Regions from separate parts of the Buttiauxella gaviniae genome, predicted to be linked through region 1. Evidence: predicted binding sites of a transcription regulator. Region 1 holds the regulator's gene; each other region holds the start of a gene.
The links. The regulator Fur, encoded in region 1, represses iron uptake genes when iron is present. The targets are predictions, from matches to a motif close to ATAATAATGAGAACNACTATCAA.
Positions count from the first base shown of each region.

Region 1 (7,793 bases):
CCTGCCAGGTGCGGCACTTGCAATCTACCATTGCGCGCGCCCTGAAAATAAAGCCAAAGTACTGGGTATCATGATGGCGGGTGCGTTTGCTGCCTTCTTCACGGGTATCACCGAACCGTTGGAATTCTCCTTCATGTTCGTTGCTCCAGTTCTGTATCTGATTCACGCAGTGCTGACCGGTATCTCTGTATTTATCGCAGCAAGCATGCATTGGATTGCGGGCTTCGGCTTCAGCGCAGGTCTGGTGGATATGGTGCTTTCTTCCCGTAACCCGCTGGCAACACACTGGTGGATGCTTATCCCGCAGGGCCTCGTATTCTTCGTTATCTACTACGTCGTGTTCCGTTTCACTATCACCAAATTCAATCTGTTAACTCCAGGCCGTGAGCTGGCAGTTGCAGGGGATGAGGCTGATGGTCAGGACGTTAATGTTAGCGCTAATACTAATCAGGATGTTTCTGAGCTGGCTCGTCAGTACATTGCAGCGGTAGGGGGTTCTGCAAACCTGACCGGTATTGATGCATGTATCACTCGTCTGCGTCTGGGCGTAAAAGACTCTTCGCTGGTTAATGAAGCTCTGGCTAAACGCCTGGGTGCGACCGGTGTTATCCGTCTGAATAAAACCAGCGTGCAAATCATCGTCGGCTTTGTGGCTGAGAAAATTGCTAACGCAATGAAAACCGCGGGCGATGTTGCGCCGGCACCTGCAAGTGCTGCGGCTGCTGCACCGGTTACTGCGGCGTCAAAACCACAGGCTGTACCTAATGCCGTTACCATCGCTGCTCTGGTTTCTCCGGTCACGGGTGATGTAGTTGCACTGGAACAGGTTCCTGATGAAGCTTTTGCCAGCAAAGCAGTAGGTGATGGTGTGGCGGTTAAGCCAACCGAAAAAACGGTTGTCGCGCCAGCTGCCGGTACCATCGTAAAAATCTTTAATACTAACCACGCGTTCTGTCTTGAAACCGAAAAAGGTGCAGAGATCGTTGTCCACATGGGCATTGATACCGTCGCACTGAACGGTCAGGGCTTTACCCGCCTGGTAGAAGAGGGCGCTGAAGTGGTTGCAGGCCAGCCGATTCTGGAAATGGATCTTGATTTCCTGAACGCAAATGCCCGCTCCATGATTAGCCCGGTAGTTTGCAGCAATATCGACGACTACAGCGGTCTGGTTATCCAGGCGAAAGGTTCTGTCGTTGCAGGGCAAACTCCGCTGTACGAAATTAAAGGCAAATAATCGCTCCTGAGTCATTGATTGTGCCTTTAGCGGCTGGCGAGTCTTTCTCCAGCCGCTTTTTTATTGCTTCTGGTTAGTCCCCCCGATGTCCTTATTTATGCAACTAAAGGTTGTTTCCGGCGCTTGCTTATAAGATCATGTGCCAATTAACGAAAGTTTTTGCATAGAGGAACCCGCGATGAGTGAGGCAGAAGCCCGCCCAACTAACTTTATTCGCCAGATCATCGATGAAGATTTGGCCAATGGTAAGCACAACAGCATTTGCACCCGTTTTCCGCCAGAGCCAAATGGCTATCTGCATATCGGTCATGCTAAATCCATCTGTCTGAACTTTGGTATCGCCCAAGATTATCAAGGCCAGTGCAACCTGCGTTTCGATGACACCAACCCGGCAAAAGAAGACATCGAATTCGTCGATTCCATTAAGCATGACGTCGAATGGCTAGGTTTTCATTGGTCCGGCAACGTGCGCTACTCCTCCGATTATTTCGATCAGCTGTTCAACTATGCTGTAGAACTTATCAATAAAGGTCTGGCGTATGTTGATGAACTGACGCCTGAGCAGATCCGTGAATATCGTGGCTCCTTGACCGCGCCTGGCAAAAATAGCCCATTCCGCGATCGTAGCGTTGAAGAAAACCTCGCATTGTTCGAGAAGATGCGTAACGGTGAATTTGCCGAAGGAACCGCGTGCCTGCGTGCGAAAATCGATATGGCATCGCCATTTATCGTGATGCGCGATCCGGTTATTTATCGTATCAAGTTTGCCGAGCACCACCAGACTGGCAACAAGTGGTGCATCTACCCGATGTACGACTTCACCCACTGCATTTCCGATGCGCTGGAAGGCATTACGCACTCCCTGTGTACGCTGGAATTCCAGGACAACCGTCGTCTGTACGATTGGGTGCTGGATAACATCACCATTCCTGCGCATCCGCGTCAGTACGAATTCTCTCGCCTGAATCTCGAATACGCCATCATGTCCAAGCGTAAGCTGAACCTGCTGGTAACTGAGAAGGTGGTAGAGGGTTGGGATGACCCGCGTATGCCGACTATTTCTGGTCTGCGCCGTCGTGGTTATACCGCCGCTTCTATCCGTGAGTTCTGCAAGCGTATTGGTGTCACTAAGCAAGACAATACCGTTGAAATGGCCTCTCTGGAATCTTGTATTCGTGATGACCTGAACGAGAATGCGCCGCGTGCGATGGCGGTACTCGATCCGGTGAAAGTTATCATTGAAAACTTCCCGCAGGGTGAAGTTGAAATGGTGACCATGCCTAACCATCCGAACAAACCGGAGATGGGCAGCCGTCAGGTGCCGTTTAGCCGTGAAATTTACATCGACCGCGCTGACTTCCGTGAAGAAGCTAACAAACAGTACAAGCGCCTGGTGTTGGGTAAAGAAGTGCGCCTGCGCAATGCGTATGTGATTAAAGCCGATCGCGTAGAGAAAGATGAAGCAGGTAACATTACCGTGCTGCATTGCTCCTACGACCCGGACACATTAAGCAAAGACCCGGCAGACGGACGTAAAGTTAAAGGCGTTATTCATTGGGTCAGCGCGGAACACGCTCTGCCAGTTGAAATTCGTCTTTACGATCGTCTGTTCAGCGTGGCAAACCCAGGTGCTGCGGAAGATTTCCTTGCGACGATCAACCCGGAATCTCTGGTGATCAAGCAAGGTTTCGTTGAGCCTAGCCTGCAAAATGCTGAAAAAGGTAAAGCGTATCAGTTCGAGCGTGAAGGTTATTTCTGCCTTGATAGCCGTTATGCAACCGCTGAAAAACTGGTATTTAACCGTACAGTTGGTCTGCGTGATACCTGGGCGAAAATGGGCGAATAATCCCCTCGCTGTAAGTCAATATCTGACAAAAACGTCGCAAATTGCGGCGTTTTTTTTCGCTTTATAATCATCAGCTTAACTTTTTATCTGCATTCGCGTTGCGAATTAATGTTATTTAAGTCCGTTTTCATACATTTTCTTCGGTCAATCCTGAAGCATAAAAAATTCTAGCAATCACTATGTGAGCGCTCTCTATTAGAGCTTTGTATGTAAATTAACGTAATTTACCCTATAAAATTCTCGTGTCGTTGTTTGTTACAAATACTCATAAATTATGTGCTCTCTGTCATAGTATCGGAATGAACTCTTACAAAGTCGTTGATAATTCGCGTCGCGAAAAATAGTCTTATGAACAGCAGTAATGCGGGCAAATATTCATAACCGCTTTAGCCGTTAGGCATTTTTACTTTTTTTCGCGATATGACGTCTTTTAACGTCCAGCGATTATTTATACGTCAAAGAGGAATATTATATGCGTACGTTTAGTGGCAAACGTAGTGCGCTGGCTCTTGCTATTGCAGGTGTCACGGCTCTTTCCGGACTGGTTGTAATCCCTCAGGCAAGTGCAGCAGGTTTTATTGATGACTCCACGCTGACCGGCGGTGTCTATTACTGGCAACGTGAGCGCGACCGTAAAGACGTTACAACGGATAAATACGAAACCAACCTCGCTCACTCCACATGGAACGCAAATCTGGACTTCCAGTCTGGTTATGCTGCGGACATGTTCGGTCTTGATATTGCGGCCTTTACTGCTATCGAAATGGCAGAAAATGGTGACAGCGGTCACCCAAACGAAATCGCATTCTCTTCAAAAAACAAAGCGTATGACGAAGACTATTCCGGCGATAAAAGCGGGATTAGCCTCTATAAAGCCGCTGCTAAATTCAAATATGGTCCAGTCTGGGCGCGTGCAGGTTACATCCAACCCACCGGTCAAACTCTGTTGGCTCCGCACTGGAGCTTCATGCCAGGCACCTATCAGGGCGCTGAAGCGGGTGCAAACTTTGACTATGCAGATGCGGGCGCATTGAGCTTCTCCTACATGTGGACTAACGAATATAAATCCCCATGGCACCTGGAGATGGACAAGTTCTATCAGAACGATAAAAACACCAAAGTCGATTACCTGCACTCTGTCGGCGCTAAATACGACTTCAAAAATGATTTGATCCTTGAAGCGGCCTTCGGCCAGGCTGAAGGTTATGTGGATCAATACTTCACCAAAGCCAGCTATAAATTTGACATTGCTGGTAGCCCGCTGACCACCAGCTATCAATTCTATGGAACGCGTGACAAAGTCTCTGATGGCAGCGTCAACGATCTGTACGACGGTACTGCATGGTTGCAGGCATTAACCTTCGGCTATCGAGTCGGCCAGGTCGACCTGCGTCTTGAAGGCACCATGGTTAAGGCAGACGGCCAGCAGGGCTACTTCCTGCAACGTATGACGCCAACTTATGCATCTTCTAACGGTCGTCTTGATGTGTGGTGGGATAACCGCTCTGACTTCAACGCCAACGGTGAAAAAGCGGTATTTGCAGGCGCAATGTATGACCTGAGCAACTGGAACCTCGCGGGTTGGGCGGTAGGTGCTTCTTATGTTTACGCATGGGATGCTAAACCAAGCTCTAAACCGACGACCGATGGCTTCTACGATGCGGATCGCCGTCTGAAAGAGTCTGCATACAGCCTTGATGCAATGTATACCGTTCAGGATGGTCGTGCGAAGGGAACCCTCTTCAAGTTGCACTTCACTCAGTACGACAACCACTCCGATATTCCAAGCTGGGGCGGGGGTTACGGCAACATCTTCCAGGATGAGCGCGACGTGAAATTTATCGTTATCGCCCCATTCACCATCTTCTGATTTGATTCCGGGCATGAGAATGCCCGGTTTGTTTAAGGATACTCAGCATGAAAAAAATCATTTTAGTGACGGTGATGGCTTTAGGTTTGAGCGCCTGCGCACAACCGAAAACAGCGCCGGAAGATTCAAAGCTGAAAGCAGCTTACAGCGCGTGTATTAACACCGCCGAAGGTAATCCGGATAAAGTCCAGGCGTGCCAAAGCGTGCTCAATGTGCTGGCTCAGGAAAAACAGCATCAGGAATTTGCGAAGAAAGAGACGGTTCGCACCCTCGATTACCAGAATTGCATTCAGGCAACCCGCACGGGTAACGACCAGGCGGTCAAAGCCAAATGCGATAAAATCTGGCAAGAGATCCGTACCAACAACCAGTAGCGGTGATCTTCATGCAATAAAAAAACCGGTGAGCTTCCTCACCGGTTTTTTTACATCTGACCTCTGGGTTAGGGAAGCCAGGATAGACGGATTACTTTTCGCTGATTTCGTGTGCGTGCTCGTCTGTACGGCAATCACCTTCAGCGCAGTGACCATAAAGGTACAGGCTGTGGTTCGTCAGACGAATGCCATGACGAGATGCAATCTCACGCTGGCGCGCTTCGATTGAATCATCACTGAATTCAATAACTTTGCCGCAGTCCAGGCAGATTAAGTGGTCATGGTGATGCTGTTGCGTCAGTTCGAACACGGATTTACCGCCTTCGAAATTATGACGGGTCACAATGCCTGCATCATCAAACTGGTTTAATACGCGATAAACGGTGGCGAGACCAATCTCTTCACCCATATCAATCAGACGCTTATATAAGTCTTCCGCACTGACGTGATGATTCACCGGCCCCTGCAACACTTCTAAGATTTTTAATCGAGGAAGCGTGACTTTCAGGCCGGCCTTCTTTAATGCGGTATTGTTGTCAGTCATGCGGAAATTGTCCTGTTGCTTAACGAATCGCTCGGACTCAGGGTGAGCGTTAAGATGAATGCGTCTCATTATAGAACTGCAAATTCTAAATGGGAACCGCAAGTATTATACCCGTCATACTTCAAGCTGTGGGGGGTGTTGGCTGCACTCACTTACCCCAGTCACTTACTAAAGTAAGCTCTTGGGGATAAGCTCCCTGGCCGCCTGGCCACAACTTGAATTATTTAGGGTAAAAGCATATTCAAGCCAGAAAACTGCGGCTGAGTCGCGATTTGCTTGCCTTACTAGCTATTTTCCAGGAATTCATTGTACAGGGACAAACTGAAAAGTTACAAATTTGTAGCAATTATTTTAATCGGAAATATCTATTGATAATGTGACGCAGCCAAAGGGCCACGTCACTAATAGCATTAAGCGCTGAGGATATCAGCCAGATTCAGTTCTTCAGAAACCTGGTTAACCCATTTCTGAACGCGCTCTGCGGTAAGCTCAGGTTGGCGATCTTCGTCGATAGCCAGGCCAACAAAGTGATCGTCATCTGCCAGGCCTTTAGACGCTTCGAAATGGTAACCTGCTGTTGGCCAGTGGCCCACAATCGCCGCACCGCGCGGTTCGATAATGTCGCGAATAGTACCTAATGCGTCACAGAAATATTCTGCGTAGTCTTCCTGGTCGCCACAGCCGAACAGCGCAACCAGTTTGCCATTGAAATCAACTTCTTCCAGCGTCGGGAAGAAATCATCCCAGTCGCATTGCGCTTCGCCGTAATACCACGTTGGAATGCCGAGAAGCAGAATATCGAAGCCTTCCAGGTCTTCTTTGCTGCTCTTAGCAATGTCATGCACCTCAGCAACGTCCTTACCGAGCTGTTTTTGAATCATTTTCGCGATATTTTCGGTATTACCGGTGTCGCTGCCGAAAAAAATGCCTACGATTGCCATGAGTAAAATAACCTCTTGATACTTAATGGTATGATGGCTGCTATTTGGCCACAGATAGGGCAATCATAGCAGAACACATCACGGGGCGGAAACTGCTATAACCCTGTAGTGCACAGACTGCAACATTATACCCATCGTCCTGCAACTCGAATGCTAATGGGTATAACACGATATCTAACTAAGATGTTGCTTCAGTTGTTCGAGCAGTATCTCTTCAATCAGTTCACTGCGGCTGATATTGCGCGCTTCAGCCAACTGATTAAGAGCCTCTACCGCCTCATTGTTGAGCTTTAACTCCACTCGCTTCAGGCCGCGTACTTTATCGCGCTTGAGTTGATTGCGTTTGTTGATACGCAACTGCTCATCACGCGTTAGCGGATTGGTTTTTGGTCGCCCCGGGCGACGCTCGTCCGCGAACAGATCTAATGTAGTACGGTCCGTTTGTTCTTTTGCCATGATTAGACTACTGACAGGGAATTCAGGTGGCACGGAGCGGGGTGCTCTGGCGCAATTTAGCGCGCAATCATACATCAGCATGGCTTGCGCGCCAACGCGTTAGCCGCATCTTGCGGCCAGTCGGTCTGTTTTTAATCAGTTTGCGGCTGTTAGGTCGATAAAACGATGGATTGCGCGCAAAACAGCATCAGGTTTTTCGGCATGGACCCAATGCCCGGCTCCGGCAACCACATGTGCACGCGCCTGCGGGAACTGCGAAAGCAGTTCGCTACGGTGTGATTCATCCACATAAGGCGAGGTGCCACCGCGTATAAACAGTGCCGGTTCGTTCCACGCCGGAATTTTTTTCCAGCCGACAATATTTTCGTACTGCTCCCACAACACCGGCACATTAAATTTCCATTCACCATCGGTAAAAGATTTCAGCAGGAACTGAATCACACCTTCTTCATTAAGGTATTCACGCATCACTTTCGCGGCCTGCTGACGCGTTGTGATTTTCTCGGCACTAACCGCATTAATTGCCGC
Region 1 covers NZ_JBFMVT010000002.1:3,226,921-3,234,713, forward strand. Annotated here, with positions in the region: gene nagE (N-acetylglucosamine-specific PTS transporter subunit IIBC) at 1-1,234, shown strand, start outside; gene glnS (glutamine--tRNA ligase) at 1,413-3,080, shown strand; gene chiP (chitoporin ChiP) at 3,553-4,950, shown strand; gene chiQ (ChiQ/YbfN family lipoprotein) at 4,998-5,324, shown strand; gene fur (ferric iron uptake transcriptional regulator) at 5,416-5,868, opposite strand; gene fldA (flavodoxin FldA) at 6,279-6,809, opposite strand; gene ybfE (LexA regulated protein) at 6,984-7,265, opposite strand; gene ybfF (esterase) at 7,401-7,793, opposite strand, start outside.

Region 2 (7,793 bases), 1.9 Mb from region 1:
CGTTATGGCAGAACAAGCGGAGCAGTCTTCACTACTTCCACTGGCAGATTACTCAGAACTTACGCCAGAAATAATGGAGCAGATAGACGTGGTGATACTGGAGCTGGATAGCCCACTTCAGAACAGTTTCGAAATATGTGACTTACTCAATCGCCTGCAAAATCAGTATCGACATGTTTATTGGGTGATCACTTTGCCCGCGCATCTGGTGAATATCGCGATTGAGCGGCTGCTGACGGCCAGAACGTCGCTGCTTTCTTTGCATGAACCGATGAGCAGCATCATCGAACACGTGTTCAATAGTGGGGCTGCGACGGAAAGAATCAGTACGCTGCTTTTACAGGAAAAAGCTGCGCAATCATCCGGCGATGAAGTGGTCAGAACGAAACTTACCTTTTCAGAACGCCGCGTTTTCCGGCTCATCAGTAAAGGCTGGCGGCTCAATCAAATTGCGACATTACTCGAGAAAAATTACAAAACAATCAGTGCGCAAAAAAGCAGTGCGATGCGCCGTCTGGAGCTGAAAACGGATGCTGAAATGTATGCCTGGATGATCAGCGACAGCGGAATGCAGGAGCTCAATTTACCGCCATATAGCCAGGAATTATGAAGGGAATCAGGCATGACTGAGGCGCTTGTTAGCCCTCAGTCAACGGATTAGAGACAAACATCAACCCAATGCGCGGCGGTGAGTTCAGCCATACGCTCAGGGGAAATACGCACCGCGCTGTGGATAGCGCCGGCAGCGGGCAAAACCTCTTTATATTGTTTTAGCGAAATGTCGCAGTAGACCGTAAGCGGGTTTTCCAGGCCAAATGGGCAAACGCCGCCGACGGGGTGACCCGTCCAGATAACCACTTCATCGCTGCTTAGCATACGGGCTTTCGCACCAAATACGGTTTTGAGTTTTTTATTATCCAGGCGTGCATCGCCTTTCGCGACAATCAGCACGACTTGATCTTTCACTTTTAACGACAATGTTTTAGCAATTTGCCCCGGTTCAACATTATGAGCCGCAGCGGCAAGGGCAACCGTCGCGGTGCTTTGGTTTAATTCAATAATGTCGATATCAGGTGCATTTTCGGCAAAGAATTGCCGGACGGACTGCAGGCTCATGCTTTTCTCCCATTCATGGCAGCAAATAATTTGGCATAAGCGTGTGCTATATGTAAACCAGTGAATATTGATAATACCTATCCAATTTCAATTTACCGGCCCGATGTTTATTGCGGTGAGTATGTTGAATTGAAAGTGAAAGCTGTGATGTGAATTGGCTAAAAAAGTTAATGTTTCAGCGATTTCTGGATCTTCTTCACAATCACTGCAACCGGTTTCAGTAACCGGTTGCAGTGCGTGAAATAGCGATGAATACTGAAACGGTCACACACCTGTACCCAATAATAAGAGCAGCCTATGAAACCTATTTTATTATGCTGTGCCACTGATGCCCCTGCCAGTGTTAAAGAAACCAAAGCTGTATACAAAAAGATCCCGGTTACGTGGGTCAACTCTATGAATTACGCACTGTTGTGCGGCGAGACGCTTCCCGCCGAAACTTTCGCGTTGATGGCCTGACAGGAGCACTGCTATGTCTTCAAATCATGCAGCCTTTAATTTGATATTTCGTTTTGTTGAAAACTACGTGAGCCCCGTAGCGGGACGGATTTCGTCACAGCGCCATGTCATGGCGATTCGTGACGGGTTTATCTCTGCGATGCCGTTCATGATTGTTGGTTCGTTCTTACTGGTCTTTGCGTACCCACCTTTTTCGCCCACCACGACCTGGGGTTTTGCTCGTGCGTGGCTGGATATGGCGAAACAGTTTGAAGGGCAGATTCTTACGCCGTTTGATATGACGATGGGTATTATGTCCATCTACATTTGTGCAGCCATTGCCTACAACCTCGGTAAGCACTACGTGAAATCGCACGGTCTGGATCCGTTCATGTGTGCAATGCTTTCGTTGATGGCGTTCCTGTTGGTAGCCGCACCGAAGACGAAAGGGACTCTGCCGGTCGATAGCCTGGGCGGGACGGGGATCTTTACCGCGATCCTGGTGGCGATTTACTGTGTCGAAATGATGCGTTTCCTGAAAGCGCACAATATCGGGATCAAACTGCCGGACCAGGTTCCACCGATGATCAAAAACTCCTTTGATCTTCTGATTCCGGTTCTGGTTGTTGTATTAACGCTCTATCCGCTAAGCCTGCTGATTCAGTCGCAGTTTGACATGTTGATCCCGCAGGCGATTATGTCCGTGTTTAAACCGCTGGTATCGGCTGCTGATTCGCTGCCTGCCATTCTGCTGGCGGTATTGATTGGTCACCTGCTGTGGTTTGCCGGGATTCACGGTGCGGCTATCGTTTCCGGGATGCTGCAAATGTTCTGGCTGACTAACCTTGGCATGAACCAGAGCGCGCTCGCGCAAGGTGCACCGCTGCCGCACATCTTTATGGAAGCGTTCTGGACATTCTTTATTGTTGTCGGGGGGTCGGGCGCAACTATGGGCCTGGTGATTTGCTACCTGCGCAGTAAATCTGCACACCTGCGCTCCATTGGCCGCCTCAGTATCGTTCCAACCTGCTTTAACATTAACGAACCGGTGATTTTCGGTACGCCAATCGTTATGAACCCTGTGTTCTTTATACCGTTCCTACTGGCGCCAATGGTTAACGCCGTGCTGGCATGGGGCGCGATGAAAATGGATTTGATTGGCCGTGTGATTTCTGTGGTGCCGTGGACAGCACCTGCACCCATCGGTGCGGCATGGGCGCTAGGCTGGGATTTCCGCGCGGCGATTCTGGTTATCTTACTGGCCGTGGTTTCCGCCATTATTTACTTCCCGTTCTTTAAAGTGTACGAGAAGCAATTGCTGGAACAGGAGGCGGAAGAGGCGCAAAGAGCGTCCGGGCAAGAGAGCCAGGAAGCGGCTTAAACATACTGTGAGTAGTGAGATGAAACGGTGGGGAAACCCACCGTTTTGCTTTTTTATTTTAAAGTACAGTCGCCGCAACGTTGCACATTTGGCAGTTTATAGCGCTGACAGCAGGTGCGACGTACCAATAAACCTTCACGAAGAATCACCGTACGGTAAAGTGGATTATCCTGGCCATCGCGTAACTGTTTTTCGAAAAAGCAGGCATGGCGTAATTCGGCAATCGTTGCGTCATCCAACAACGCTCTCAGCTCGCCAAAAAACCAGTTCAGCAGATATCCCGTATTGCTCCAGATGAGCTTGCTATTAATCTCACCGCTTTTTTCTAATGCATCAACGACAGGCATCAGCCCTTTGATAAGCAATTTTTCAAGGCGTTGAGCGAGCGGCTGCGTGGTCGCGGTTCTGTCTTCGTGAACATCCATCCAGAAAGTGGCGGCTCGACCCGATTCATGAAATTCGACCTGAATATGCTCCGGGTCGATATCTAACGCGCGCGGCTGGGTAATCAGCGCCATCACCAGCGGGGGAACCAGTAGGCCAAGATACCATTGCGCCCAGAGTGAAATTAGCGGCTTACCCTCTCGGGTGAGCTCCGGCTCCTCACGATAAATATGGTCACTGTAGCAGTTGAGAAGTGAGGTGAGAGCCGCGGGTTGCGACCACTGGCGCAGAGTAAGGCTATTTGTCGGGGCAGTTTCATTGAGTTTAATGATGTCGCTAAACCAGGGGCGGTGCTCAGCAAAATGCGCACGTAGCGCATCAGCAAGCGTGGGTTGCTCACTGGTATATGGCGGCTGCCACGCAAGGGAATCAATAAACTGTGAAGAGTGAAGTGCCATCGACAAACAAGACCACTAATACAAATGATAATGATTGCCAATCCTATCTATAGGTAAAGCCTTTAGCAAGAAGCAGAGAGGAAATGATGAGATTTTTTACTTAGCCTGCAAGAAGTGAATCGCTAACCAGAATACTGTTACGGCCCTGCCGTTTTGCACGATAAAGCGCGCCGTCGGCCTGGCGCAATGCCTCTTCGATATCCTGCTGTTCAAGGGGAGCCAGCCCAATGCTTATCGTCACGTTGGTCGCCACATCTTCATTAAACAGATGAGGGATTTCTAAATCATAAACGCGCTTGCGAATGCGCTCCGCCGTTTGCAAGGCACGCTCGGCATCAATATCAGTCAATAAAACCATAAACTCTTCGCCACCATAGCGCGTGACAATATCCCGTGAACGAACGGCATCACGAATGGCGGCGGAGACGTGCGTCAGCGCCTGATCGCCCATGCTATGGCCGTAGTTATCGTTGTAGGCTTTAAAATGGTCGATATCCAACAGCAGCACATAGTGTTGGCCGCTTCCTATCGAAAGGATTGTGTCCAGACGGTTTTGAAACCCGCGGCGGTTATATAAGCCCGTAAGCGGGTCTAACATGCTCAAATCATTAAGCGTTTCTTTTTCTTCGAGCAATTTATCCATTAAACGGCGGGTAAAGTTATCGTGGCGCTTATGAATGATATGTTGGATGGTGATCCCAAAACCGGGCAGGGCAATGGAATAAAACAGCCGCGGCCAATTGGCTCCCTGATCGAGCCAAAATACCATTAAGGTTACCGGCAAACAGGAAGCAATAAATGCTTGTATATTATTGATAAAAGAGATTGAGCCAATGAATAATATCGCCAGCAGCGCAATAATTAAAAACGACAGGTCATTGTGCGGCATTCCTGTCACTTTTAAATAGATATGTGCGGCCCAAAGTAAGCCTATTGTCAGGGAGACGGCAGGAATATTGATCAGCTGTTTTTTATTCAGGAATTGCCAGCCAAGGCATGACACGCTTATCACCAGTATCATAATGATTGGCACGGTAATGTGCTGAGTGTTGGCTGCGGGAGATATCATGCTAAAACTCGCAGAAAACGCATTCAGAATAAGAAATAAACGCAAAGAGAGTTGGTGTTTCCCTTTGAGTAAAGCGCGCCAATTTTTTGCTGTCATATCAATTATTGTTCTTACGACGCATGCCCGACGGTATGCTATTGAATGAATTATCCAGTATAAAAATATATCGAAATATTATTGCGTTATGAAATTATATTCATGCTAATCATATTATTAACATGGGTGCTCAATCTATCACCTTACTTAATTTATGTCATCTGGTGATCGGAAAAGCTTTCATCTTTCTTATGTAAAACAACTCAAACGCCATCGCTGACAAACGAGAAATTATATCATATGATATTGGTTATCATTACCAATTGAAGAGATAGCGAACATGTTACAACGGCAGCTTGAAAGTGCGTGGGGCGTACTCATACCGGGAGGAATTGTCGCCGCATTGTTGTATCTGGATCTCTCTTTTAGCCAGTGGCGAGTCTTGATTGTATTAGGATTACTGGCGACGACGGTCATGCTGTACCATAAACGGTTACGTCATTTTGTATTGTTGCCATCATGCGTGGCATTTGCCAGTGGGCTTGCGCTGGTGATGATGAATCTGGGAACAATGAAGTAAAAGGGTAAAACTGAGGGGAAGAGTTCTGCTGGGAAGTTGATAAGAATTGGTGCGAAGAGAGGGACTTGAACCCTCACGCCCGTTAGAGCACTAACACCTGAAGCTAGCGCGTCTACCAATTCCGCCACCTTCGCAAATCAAGTCTTATCTGATATCGCCTTCGCATTGGTGCGAAGAGAGGGACTTGAACCCTCACGTCCGTAAGAACACTAACACCTGAAGCTAGCGCGTCTACCAATTCCGCCACCTTCGCGCAGTGCGAACGATATCTTGCGTGGTTAATGGTGCGAAGAGAGGGACTTGAACCCTCACGTCCGTAAGAACACTAACACCTGAAGCTAGCGCGTCTACCAATTCCGCCACCTTCGCATACCCACAACACCGAAGTATTGTAACCACGGAGGCGCATTCTAGATGTTTTCTACGCGTCGTCAACAGTTAATTTAGCGCCGCTTTTCTAATCGCTGCAAAAAGCGGCACAATGCGGGATTAGCGCTTCTTCGCGCCACGCATAACGATAGAGCGATAAACTTTGAAACGGCCCGTCTGCGCAATCACTTCGTGGTTGCCAAACGTTTCATCCAGCACGTCCGGATACGCCAGGAAGGCGTTTGCCACGATACGCAATTCACCACCCATGTTCAGGTGACGCACTGCGCCACGAATTAGCTGGTGTGCGGCATCGAGGCTGGTTTGCAGGCCATCGTGGAACGGCGGGTTGGAGATAATCATGTCAAAACGGCCATTCACTTCGGAATAGACGTTACTGGCGATAACCTCGCCTTCAATTTCATTCGCAGCAAGCGTTGCGCGGCTGGCTGCAACGGCTGGGGCTGAAACATCACACAAAGTCAGGCGAACTTTCGGCGAGTGTTTGGCAAGAGAAACCGCCAGCACACCGGCACCACAACCCACATCCAACACTTTACCTTTGGTGTGCGGCGTTAGGGTGGACAGCAGCAATTTACTGCCGGTATCCAGGCCGTCACGGCTAAATACGCCCGGTAACGTTTTCACGGTCAGGCCTTCATGTTGATACTCATCCCACCAGGAATGCTCATCAAACTGCGGCTGTTTTTCCAGGCGACCGTGGTAGAAACCACAGCGACGCGCGCTATCGATTTTATTAAGCGGGCTGAATTCGGCGAGCATTTGCTCCGCGCTGCGTACACCGCTGCGGTTTTCACCGACAACAAAAATATCGCTGCCTACGGGCATCAACGACAGGATGTTCATCAGTTGGAAATGCGCTTCTGGCTTATTCTTTGGCCAGTAATAAATCAGGGTGTTGGCATCACCAATGGTATTGGCATCCGCCACCAGGCCGTATTGCGCATCTTCGCCCATTTGAGCGTTTAGCACCTGCCAGTGGTGGAATTGTTGGGTATGCACGCGGCTTGCCGCCGTTTCGAAACGGGCTGGCAGATCGTCTTGTAAGTCACCGGCAAACAGCACGCGGCTTTCGGTAAAATCATCGCTATGGCGCAGCAGCACTTCACTTGCCGGGGTTAACGCAGTCATCAAATTACTCCTGGAAAATCAGAACCGGGATTATAGAGCTTTAATGGCGCACATTCGATGAATTTGCTATATTTGCGCCCCAATTGGCACTCTCAACAGGTTTCGTTATGCCTCACTTACCTTTGCGACGTGACTGGTTGTTACAACAACTGGGCATCACCCAGTGGGAGCTGCGACGCCCGGCCGCGTTGCAGGGCGAAATTGCAGTCTCACTGCATGAAAACGTTAAACTACTGATGATTGCAGAAGACATTCCAGACCTCAGCGATCCGTTGGTAAACGATGTTTTGCGCAGCCTGAATCTGGACGCCCGGCAGGTCATGCAGCTTACGCCGGAACGAGCCGCGATGCTGCCCGCTGAAAGCCGCTGTAACAGTTGGCGATTGGGTGTGAGCGATGCGCTCCCCATTTCCGGCGCGCAGTTAGCGACCCCTAATTTAAACGAGCTTTATCATAACGGCGTCGCCCGGCAGGCGCTGTGGCAGCAAATTTGCGAACATGAACACGATTTCTTCCCTCACCACAAGTGACTTGAGCTCGGCTTACGCCATCGAACTTCGCAGCCATGCTTTCCCATGGAGTGAAAAAACCTTCGCCAGTAACGAAGGCGATCGCTATTTTAATTTGCGTCTCGATGTAGACGGAAAAATGGCGGCCTTTGCTGTGACTCAGGTCGTGTTGGATGAGGCGACGCTGTTTAATATTGCGGTCGATCCGGATTATCAACGTCAGGGTTTGGGTCGTCAGTTGCTGGAGCATTTAATCCGCGAACTCGAAGCGCGAGATGTCTTTACCCTGTGGCTTGAAGTG
Region 2 covers NZ_JBFMVT010000002.1:1,279,962-1,287,754, reverse strand. Annotated here, with positions in the region: gene AB1E22_RS06525 (helix-turn-helix transcriptional regulator) at 5-610, shown strand; gene AB1E22_RS06520 (YbaK/EbsC family protein) at 658-1,116, opposite strand; gene AB1E22_RS06515 (PTS sugar transporter subunit IIC) at 1,589-2,935, shown strand; gene fhuF (siderophore-iron reductase FhuF) at 2,989-3,777, opposite strand; gene AB1E22_RS06505 (GGDEF domain-containing protein) at 3,878-4,942, opposite strand; gene AB1E22_RS06500 (DUF1435 domain-containing protein) at 5,223-5,462, shown strand; tRNA gene AB1E22_RS06495 (tRNA-Leu) at 5,510-5,596, opposite strand; tRNA gene AB1E22_RS06490 (tRNA-Leu) at 5,629-5,715, opposite strand; tRNA gene AB1E22_RS06485 (tRNA-Leu) at 5,745-5,831, opposite strand; gene rsmC (16S rRNA (guanine(1207)-N(2))-methyltransferase RsmC) at 5,952-6,983, opposite strand; gene AB1E22_RS06475 (DNA polymerase III subunit psi) at 7,091-7,513, shown strand; gene rimI (ribosomal protein S18-alanine N-acetyltransferase) at 7,482-7,793, shown strand, end outside.
Region 2: the regulator Fur is predicted to act here: its motif matches at 3,796-3,818, upstream of fhuF (siderophore-iron reductase FhuF).

Region 3 (7,793 bases), 560 kb from region 1:
GAAGCCACCTGGCAATTTATTGCCAAAAACTATCAGGCATTGGATGTCATTATTTCCCCCAGCGAATTTCTGCGTGGAGTGATTAAACATACCTTACCTAAGTCGCGTATCGATGTGATTGTGAACGGTATTGATGACAACCAATCTTTTGAAAATATTGAAGATGAAGGCTATTTGCTTTTCGTGGGTCGTTTAAGCCATGAGAAAGGGATTGAAACGTTAGCGCAGGCGCATGAGCTAATGCGCAATAAAATACCGCTAAAAATTGTCGGTCATGGCCCGCTTTATAACGACCTTATTAAGCAATATCCCCACGCGGAATTTCTGGGTTTTGTGCAGCAGGGTGAGGGTTTAGATAAACTGATTAAGCACGCCCGGGCGATTATTGTTCCCTCTGAATGTAATGAGAACTGCTCAATGGCCGTGCTCGAAGCAATGTCATTTGCCAGGCCGATTGTCGGTTCACGCATCGGCGGAATTCCAGAACAAGTTCGTGATGGTGTAGAAGGCGCTTTATTTACGCCGGGCAATGCGCAAGAGCTTGCGAATGTTCTTGATGACTTTGCCGAAGATCCAGAAAAAGCTCAGCGCATGGGATTAAGTGCTCACGAGCGCCTGCGAGAGAAATACTCGATGCGAAAACATATGGATGCTTTGCTGAGTCTTTATCAAGAACTGTTGAGCAAACCCTAATATGACGAAGAAAATTACTGTTCTGGGTACGCGAGGGATTCCTGATGTATTAGGCGGTGTAGAAACGCATTGCCAGAATCTTTATCCCGCCATTAAACAGCAGTTTGATGTGGATATTTGTGTTATCGCCCGTGCTCCGTATGTGGCTTACAGTAAATCTCATTACAAGAATATAGAAATGCTAGCGCTTTGGGCACCGAAAAAACGCTCTTTAGAAGCGATTGTCCATTCCGTTTTAGCCGCGTTTAAAACCTGCTTTGATAAATCTTCTATTGTGCATGTGCACGCTATAGGGCCGGGTCTGGTGGTGCCGCTGCTACGTTTAATGGGTAAGAAAGTGGTATTTACCCATCATGGCCCCGATTATGAGCGCCAGAAGTGGGGGGGGATCGCAAAGCAGGCGTTGCTATTGGGCGAAAAAGTTGCGGTTAATTATGCGAATGAAGTCATCGTTATTTCGCAGGTGATCAATCAGTTGATTCAGAAGAAACATGGCCGTATGGACGCGCATTTGATCTACAACGGTGTAAATATTCCGGAGCCCTTATCGGATGAAACCGTGAGTAAAACGCTGAGCCGATATGCCCTGCAGCCTAAGAACTATCTTGTTGCGGTAGGGCGATTTGTAGAAGAAAAAGGGCTGCACGATCTGATTACTGCCTATCAGCTATCGGGTATTTCCGACCCCCTGGTATTGGTGGGTGATGCGGATCATCCTTCTGATTACAGTATGCGCCTGAAGCAATTAGCGATAAAAACCCCGAACGTTATTTTGACCGGATTTTTGAAAGGCGACGCGCTCAAAGTGGTATTTTCTCAGGCAAAACTTTTTATTATGCCTTCTTATCATGAGGGATTACCGATAGCATTATTGGAAGCTATGTCGTATTCACTCCCGGCGGTGGTCAGCGATATTCCCGCTAATCTGGAAGTCGGCCTGCCAGTCGAGGCTTATTTCCATGTTGGTAATGTGGCTGATTTAGCGAACAAAATGAAACAAAGGGTGACTCTTAACGATGCCGATTACGGTGAGTTTCTGAAAACCTACGACTGGCGCGAGATCGCCAGTAAAACAGTAAGCGTTTACCATTCAATAGATAAATCAATAGGTTAAAATTGACCAATACGACCCGACGGCCGCTTGTTATCGACAGATTTTATGATGTGCTTAACGAGCAGACGCAAGCTGAGCTGACGCCTGAACAAAAGCAGGAAATTGAGAGCGCGCTAGTCTCAATCAGCCTGTCATCGCACCACCGTATCGATATTCGCAAAAGTTTCCCCTTTTTTGGGACCCGTTATTATCTGGTCTTTTTACTGGGGCGCGATTTTCGCAAGCGGTTACGCAAAGAATCCACGCTGATGCGTATTATCGTGACGTTTTTAATCCTTTCTGGCGCGCTGTTCGCGACACTTTGTGTGTTGCTGACCCTGTATATGATCAAATCTGCCGTGGGAATCGACCTGATTCACGATTTCCATGTCGGCATTTGGGATTGGTGGCTTAACCTGAAAAATAAGTAGCCTTACAGCTTATGGAAAACGGGAACCCTATGAATATTAAAATTTTTGCGGCCTTGATGTGCATGGTGTTTCCGGGAACTGTTATGGCTGAGCCTTTGACGGTTGTTACGCCGAAAGCCCTGTCCGGCCCGATTACCAACCCTGGAATGGGGATCGCCAGTTTTCATCAGGGCTACGGGGAGCAACTGACGCAGACGCAGTATCCTGATACCGGTATTGAATATGAGCGTTTTTACTGGACGGAGCTGGAGCCGGTAGAGGGGCAATATAATTTTGCGCTGGTGGATGATGCTTTTAAATTCGCAGCGCGGCATCAGCCTGCGATGAACGTCGGGCTGCGTTTTATGGCGCTCGAGGAGCCGCAAAGCGGCTCAAAAATCCCTGACTGGTTAATTAGAAAAGGGGTTAAAGGCCTCTGGACCTCAGATAAAAAAACCTTTATTCCCGATTTAGACGACCCTATTTTTCTGGCATACAGCCAGCGCCTGCTTAACGCTTTCGGCAAACGTTATGACGGAAATGAAAACCTTGCCTACGTCGATATTGGCATGGTCGGGTCATGGGGGGAGTGGCACAACAGTAATTTCCCTTCATTGACGCCGCTCGAAAAACGCTACTCGCCTGCTACGCTGGATAAATACGTCAACATGCACTTTGCGGCTTTCCCTAAAACACCAAAAATTATGCTCATCGCCGGGGGAGATAATCTGGTCAGTGCGGTGAAAAAGGGGGCGGGATGGCGGGCGGATTGCCTGGGCGACTGGCGCAACTTCTCCAAAGCCTGGAACTTAATGGAAGATGATTACCCTCAACGTATAGAGACGGCGCAGGGCGCTTTTTCCGGATTTAACGATGCCTGGAAGCATGCCCCGGTCAGTTTTGAAATCTGCGGCTATATGAAAGAGTGGAAAACGGAGCAACATTACAGCAAAGCAGAGGTGCAAAGAACCTTCGACTGGGCGATTGAACAACATGCCAGCACGATTAATTTAAAGTCGCGCGAAGTGCCCGCTGAATTTCGGCCGATTGTGGATGAGGCGCTGACGAAGCTCGGGTATCGGTTTCGTTTAGCCTCCCTGAGCCATGAGTCTGCGGTGCAAAAAGGCAATAATCTGACGCTTAACAGCCAGTGGGCGAACGACGGTGTTGCGCCGATTTACCTGAAATATGACGTGTCTTTCCGCGTAATCGATAATGCAAATAAAGTCATTGCCCAGGGAAATACCCTCGACGATATTCGGACGTGGTTACCGGGCGAGCGCACGTCAAGCTACCGCCTGGCAATACCTGCGACAGCCACAAAAGGTCAGTACAACATCGAAGTGGCGATGCTGGATAAACAGGGGAAGGCGAGAATTAATCTGGCGAATGATGTGCCCCACAGCAGCGGCTGGTATCGGGTATCAAGTTTTAAGGTTCAGTGATTATTAAGCGCCTGAAGGCCAGGCGCTTAATGTGAAATATCCAGAAAATCGCGATTAAGAAGCGTAACCTTTTGGGTTATTTTTCTGCCAGTTCCAGGTGTCGCGCATCATCTCATCGAGGGTGTGCGTCGCCTGCCATCCCAACTGTTGCTTCGCCAAAGAAGAATCTGACCAGCATTCCGCCACATCACCTTCTCTTCGCTCAACAATGCGGTAGTTAATTTTCGTCTGAGAGGCTTTTTCAAACGCCTGAATCAAGTCCATCACGGAATAACCGACGCCGGTTCCAAGGTTGATGGCTTTGAAAGGTGTTCCGTCGGCTTTATGATCGAGGGCTGCAAGGTGGCCGCTGGCCAGATCCTGCACGTGGATATAATCACGAACGCCGGTGCCGTCAGGCGTTGGATAATCATTGCCGTACACTGACAGGCATTCGAGTTTACCGATAGCCACCTGAGAAATATAAGGGACCAGGTTATTCGGAATACCGTTTGGATCTTCACCGATTCGACCCGACGGATGCGCGCCAACCGGGTTGAAATAACGCAAACAGGTGATGCGGAATTCCGGCTGCGCATGCGAGAAATCACGCAAAATCTGCTCAACCATTAATTTAGAGGTTCCGTACGGGTTGGTGGTCCCTCCGGTTTTGCACTCTTCGCTTAACGGCACTTTTTCTGGATTGCCATATACGGTTGCCGACGAGCTAAAGATCAGGCTATTAACCCCTGCCAGCAACATCTCATTGAGTAACACCATCGTGCCGACGACATTATTCTCATAATATTCCAGCGGTTTTCTGACCGATTCGCCGACGGATTTTAAACCTGCAAAATGGATAACATCCGTAATGTTATGGCTTGAGAAAATCTCTTTGAGAACGTGTTTGTCCAAAATATCAGCAACGTAGAGTGTCGGTTCTTTGCCGGTTAATTCTGTCACTCGGTCAAGCGAGGTTTTAGATGCGTTGGAAAGATTATCGATGATGACAACATCATCACCTCTATCAAGTAATGCCAGTACGGTATGTGAGCCGATATAACCCGCGCCACCAGTCACTAGAATTGCCATAGTTTCTCCAGATAAAGATTGCAAAATGAACTTTCAACGTCACTTTCCGTTTGATTGTCTAATAGTATCAGCAATCTGGGAGCCCTTCATCCGCTGATTCAGGCAAAAAACTGTTTCCGATATCTGACTAAAAATTTAAACGAAATCTTTTTTAAGGGGGACAGCAGGCTGAATATTAAATTTTTCGTGTCATAGACAATATAGCTATTCGAGAAGTTTAAGGTATGAATCCCCACGCTTTGATTGATTGTTGGGGAGATGTTGGCTACCAGTTTCTCTTCAAAATTTTGTGGGGTTAAGTTGATTAACTCTTTGATAAAAACTGATTTTCCGTAAATTTCAGCGTTGCACTCTTGAGTGAAAATGTAATTTTTATTATTGATAGAATAAGGTGTGCCAGCGCCACGGTGGTGCAAGTTACATAGCTTCAATGACGGGGTGATTTTTTTCCATTCACCTAATATTGTCTCTGCCGTATGAATAACCATCTCATTATCAAGTGTCGTGGAAATTAAATAGCAGGCGTTATCGAGTGTGAAAAATATATTGTCAGTAAATTCTGCATCGGGAATGAGTACTTTTACTTTTTCCCAACGGGCAGGAAACGCCGTGGACTGAAAGAGTATCACCTCTTTGCGTTCTGAAGACTCTGGGATCATAAACAGATTGCCATCGAGATTGAACAGGAAGGGAAACGAAAGATGGCAGTTTAAATCATCAAAACCTTCCAGTTTGACATCCTCTATCTCCTCAAGATTCGGGTTCAGAACCCGGCAGCGGAGTATTCCTTTTGAATTGAGGAAGCTAAATGCTTCGTAGAAAACATATAATTTATCTTCCTTTTCAATAATAAAAGGATCGGCCTGGAACGTATATTTTTTATCAAGGATCTGTGCTTTAGAATTATTTAAAATATCCAGAGTATTTTCAGGGAAAGAATGTGCGTTATTTTTAATGATCATAATGTCCCAAGAGTCATGAAAAAATAACTTTTTAATTAATTTGTTGTTTTTGTTTAACATTTTATCATATTGTCCATGTTGGTTATTACTGGTCTCAGGAAAAACATGATGCTTATTATTTTAAAATTATAAGTAATGCTAAATCAGGTTGCTTTAACAGGGCAAAACCGTTGTGAAGAAGAAAAACGAAGAGACTGCTGATGGGAGTATAGACACTTAATTTTTATTCGCCTTTTTAAATACAAAAAAATCTTAATAATCTGCAGGGCTTATCAAAATCATCGATTTTGGATAAAAAGAGTATTCAGGAAAAATCATTAATAACAAAGGGGTATGTTACCAAAAGCGAATAAATGGGAGGTGTTGCAGGAATATCAGCTAGATGGGCGATTGTATTTTTGTGAAAAAAATGGCAAGCACAAAACATGCTTGCCGATAATTCGTATTAAGCTTGCGTATCGAGAGTGGAAAGTTCTTTATCCACGAAATAAAGACCTTCGCCGCTTTTGCCAACCAGGCTGAGTTTATCCAGTACAGATTTGAACAATTTCTCTTCTTCATGCTGCTCTGCCACATACCATTGCAAGAAGTTAAAGGTTGGATAATCCTGCGATGTCATTGCTGCATGAGCCAACTCATTAATCTTGCGAGTGATTAACTGTTCGTGTTCGTAGGTGGCGCTAAACAGATTATCCAGCGAGGTATAGTCATGATCGGGGGCTGGAATCGCATTAATGCGCGGCAGGCTGCCGGTATCCGTCAGATAGGCAAACAGGCGCTGCATATGTTCCATCTCTTCCTGAGCGTGGCGACGCAAGAAAGCCGCTGCACCTTCAAAGCTATGGTAGCTGCACCAGGCGCTCATTTGTTGATAAAGCAGGGAAGAATAAAGCTCAAGATTCATTTGTTCGTTAAGTTTTTCGATCATTTCAGCTTTAAGCATGGTGCGCTCCGGAAAATAGAATATTCAATAAGAGCGCTACTTTAATTTTATTATTTCAATAATGCAAAGGAATTGTTAATTATATTATTGTAATGATAATGGTTGCTAATAGTATTTCCATTTAAGGTGAGTTTGTTTATTGAATAAGAATGATTTTTATTTAATTGAACGGCGGAGGGATAATCGTCATCCGCCGATTTTTAAATAATGGCGCGTCTTTTACTCAGTTACTGAACAATCGTTTCGTCTCTAAGATATTTCTCCATTCCCACGCCCCGGCACTGATACTCAAGCGTCACCTGCTGATTCAGACATAACGCACCGCTGCGCAGGCTACAGGTCTTGATCGGCTCTCCATAGGGGAATGCGGCGATATAACCCCACTGCTGGCATTGATGGCTCGCGGTTGATTGCGCAATGTAGCTATCGACCTTTCCGTTTTGTAACGCGGGCAGATCAAAACCCAGACGCACAACGCCCGCAACTTCGCTACTCTTGATGGGCTGAGGTATTTTATCCAGGGTGCAGCCCGCTAATAACGTAGCCGTTAAAACTAAACAAAAAGTTCTCATCATGCTGATGCTCAAAGACTGTTTTTTATAAATTTAGCACGCGCAGGAAACAGAAAATCATCTGTAGCATAAAGCGATTTAATTTCACTTAGATAAATCAATGTGACTTTCCTAACGCAAATTTATGTCTACTTTTCGGTGGGCGGGGGCTAAATCAATCCCGTTAGTCCTGATGGAATCAGATGGGGAGGGCGCTTTGCAAAGCGTCAGAAAGCAAAAGTGTGAGCACCTCTTAATTTTTTAAAACAAAATTTCATTAAATTTGAAAGTATGTTTGCTAGATAGTATCGTTAATGCATACCAAAGCTATTCACCGCGGGAAATCCCGTGACCCAATCAGGAGACGGAAATGAAAATAGCACTGATGATGGAAAACAGTCAGGCTGGAAAAAACGCCATCATTCTTAAAGAGTTGCAAGCAGTTGCGGCTGAAAAAGAGTACTCAGTCTACAACGTAGGCATGAGCGATGAGCAGGATCACCACCTGACCTACATCCACCTCGGTATCATGGCCAGTATTCTGTTGAATGCCAAAGCAGTTGATTTCGTTGTCACCGGGTGTGGCACAGGCCAGGGCGCGATGATGTCTCTGAACATCCATCCG
Region 3 covers NZ_JBFMVT010000002.1:3,790,910-3,798,702, forward strand. Annotated here, with positions in the region: gene AB1E22_RS18095 (glycosyltransferase family 4 protein) at 1-693, shown strand, start outside; gene AB1E22_RS18100 (glycosyltransferase family 4 protein) at 695-1,807, shown strand; gene AB1E22_RS18105 (hypothetical protein) at 1,810-2,217, shown strand; gene AB1E22_RS18110 (DUF4832 domain-containing protein) at 2,247-3,641, shown strand; gene galE (UDP-glucose 4-epimerase GalE) at 3,696-4,712, opposite strand; gene AB1E22_RS18120 (glucosamine inositolphosphorylceramide transferase family protein) at 4,811-5,734, opposite strand; gene ftnA (non-heme ferritin) at 6,120-6,617, opposite strand; gene yecR (YecR family lipoprotein) at 6,845-7,192, opposite strand; gene AB1E22_RS18135 (RpiB/LacA/LacB family sugar-phosphate isomerase) at 7,539-7,793, shown strand, end outside.
Region 3: the regulator Fur is predicted to act here: its motif matches at 6,710-6,732, upstream of ftnA (non-heme ferritin).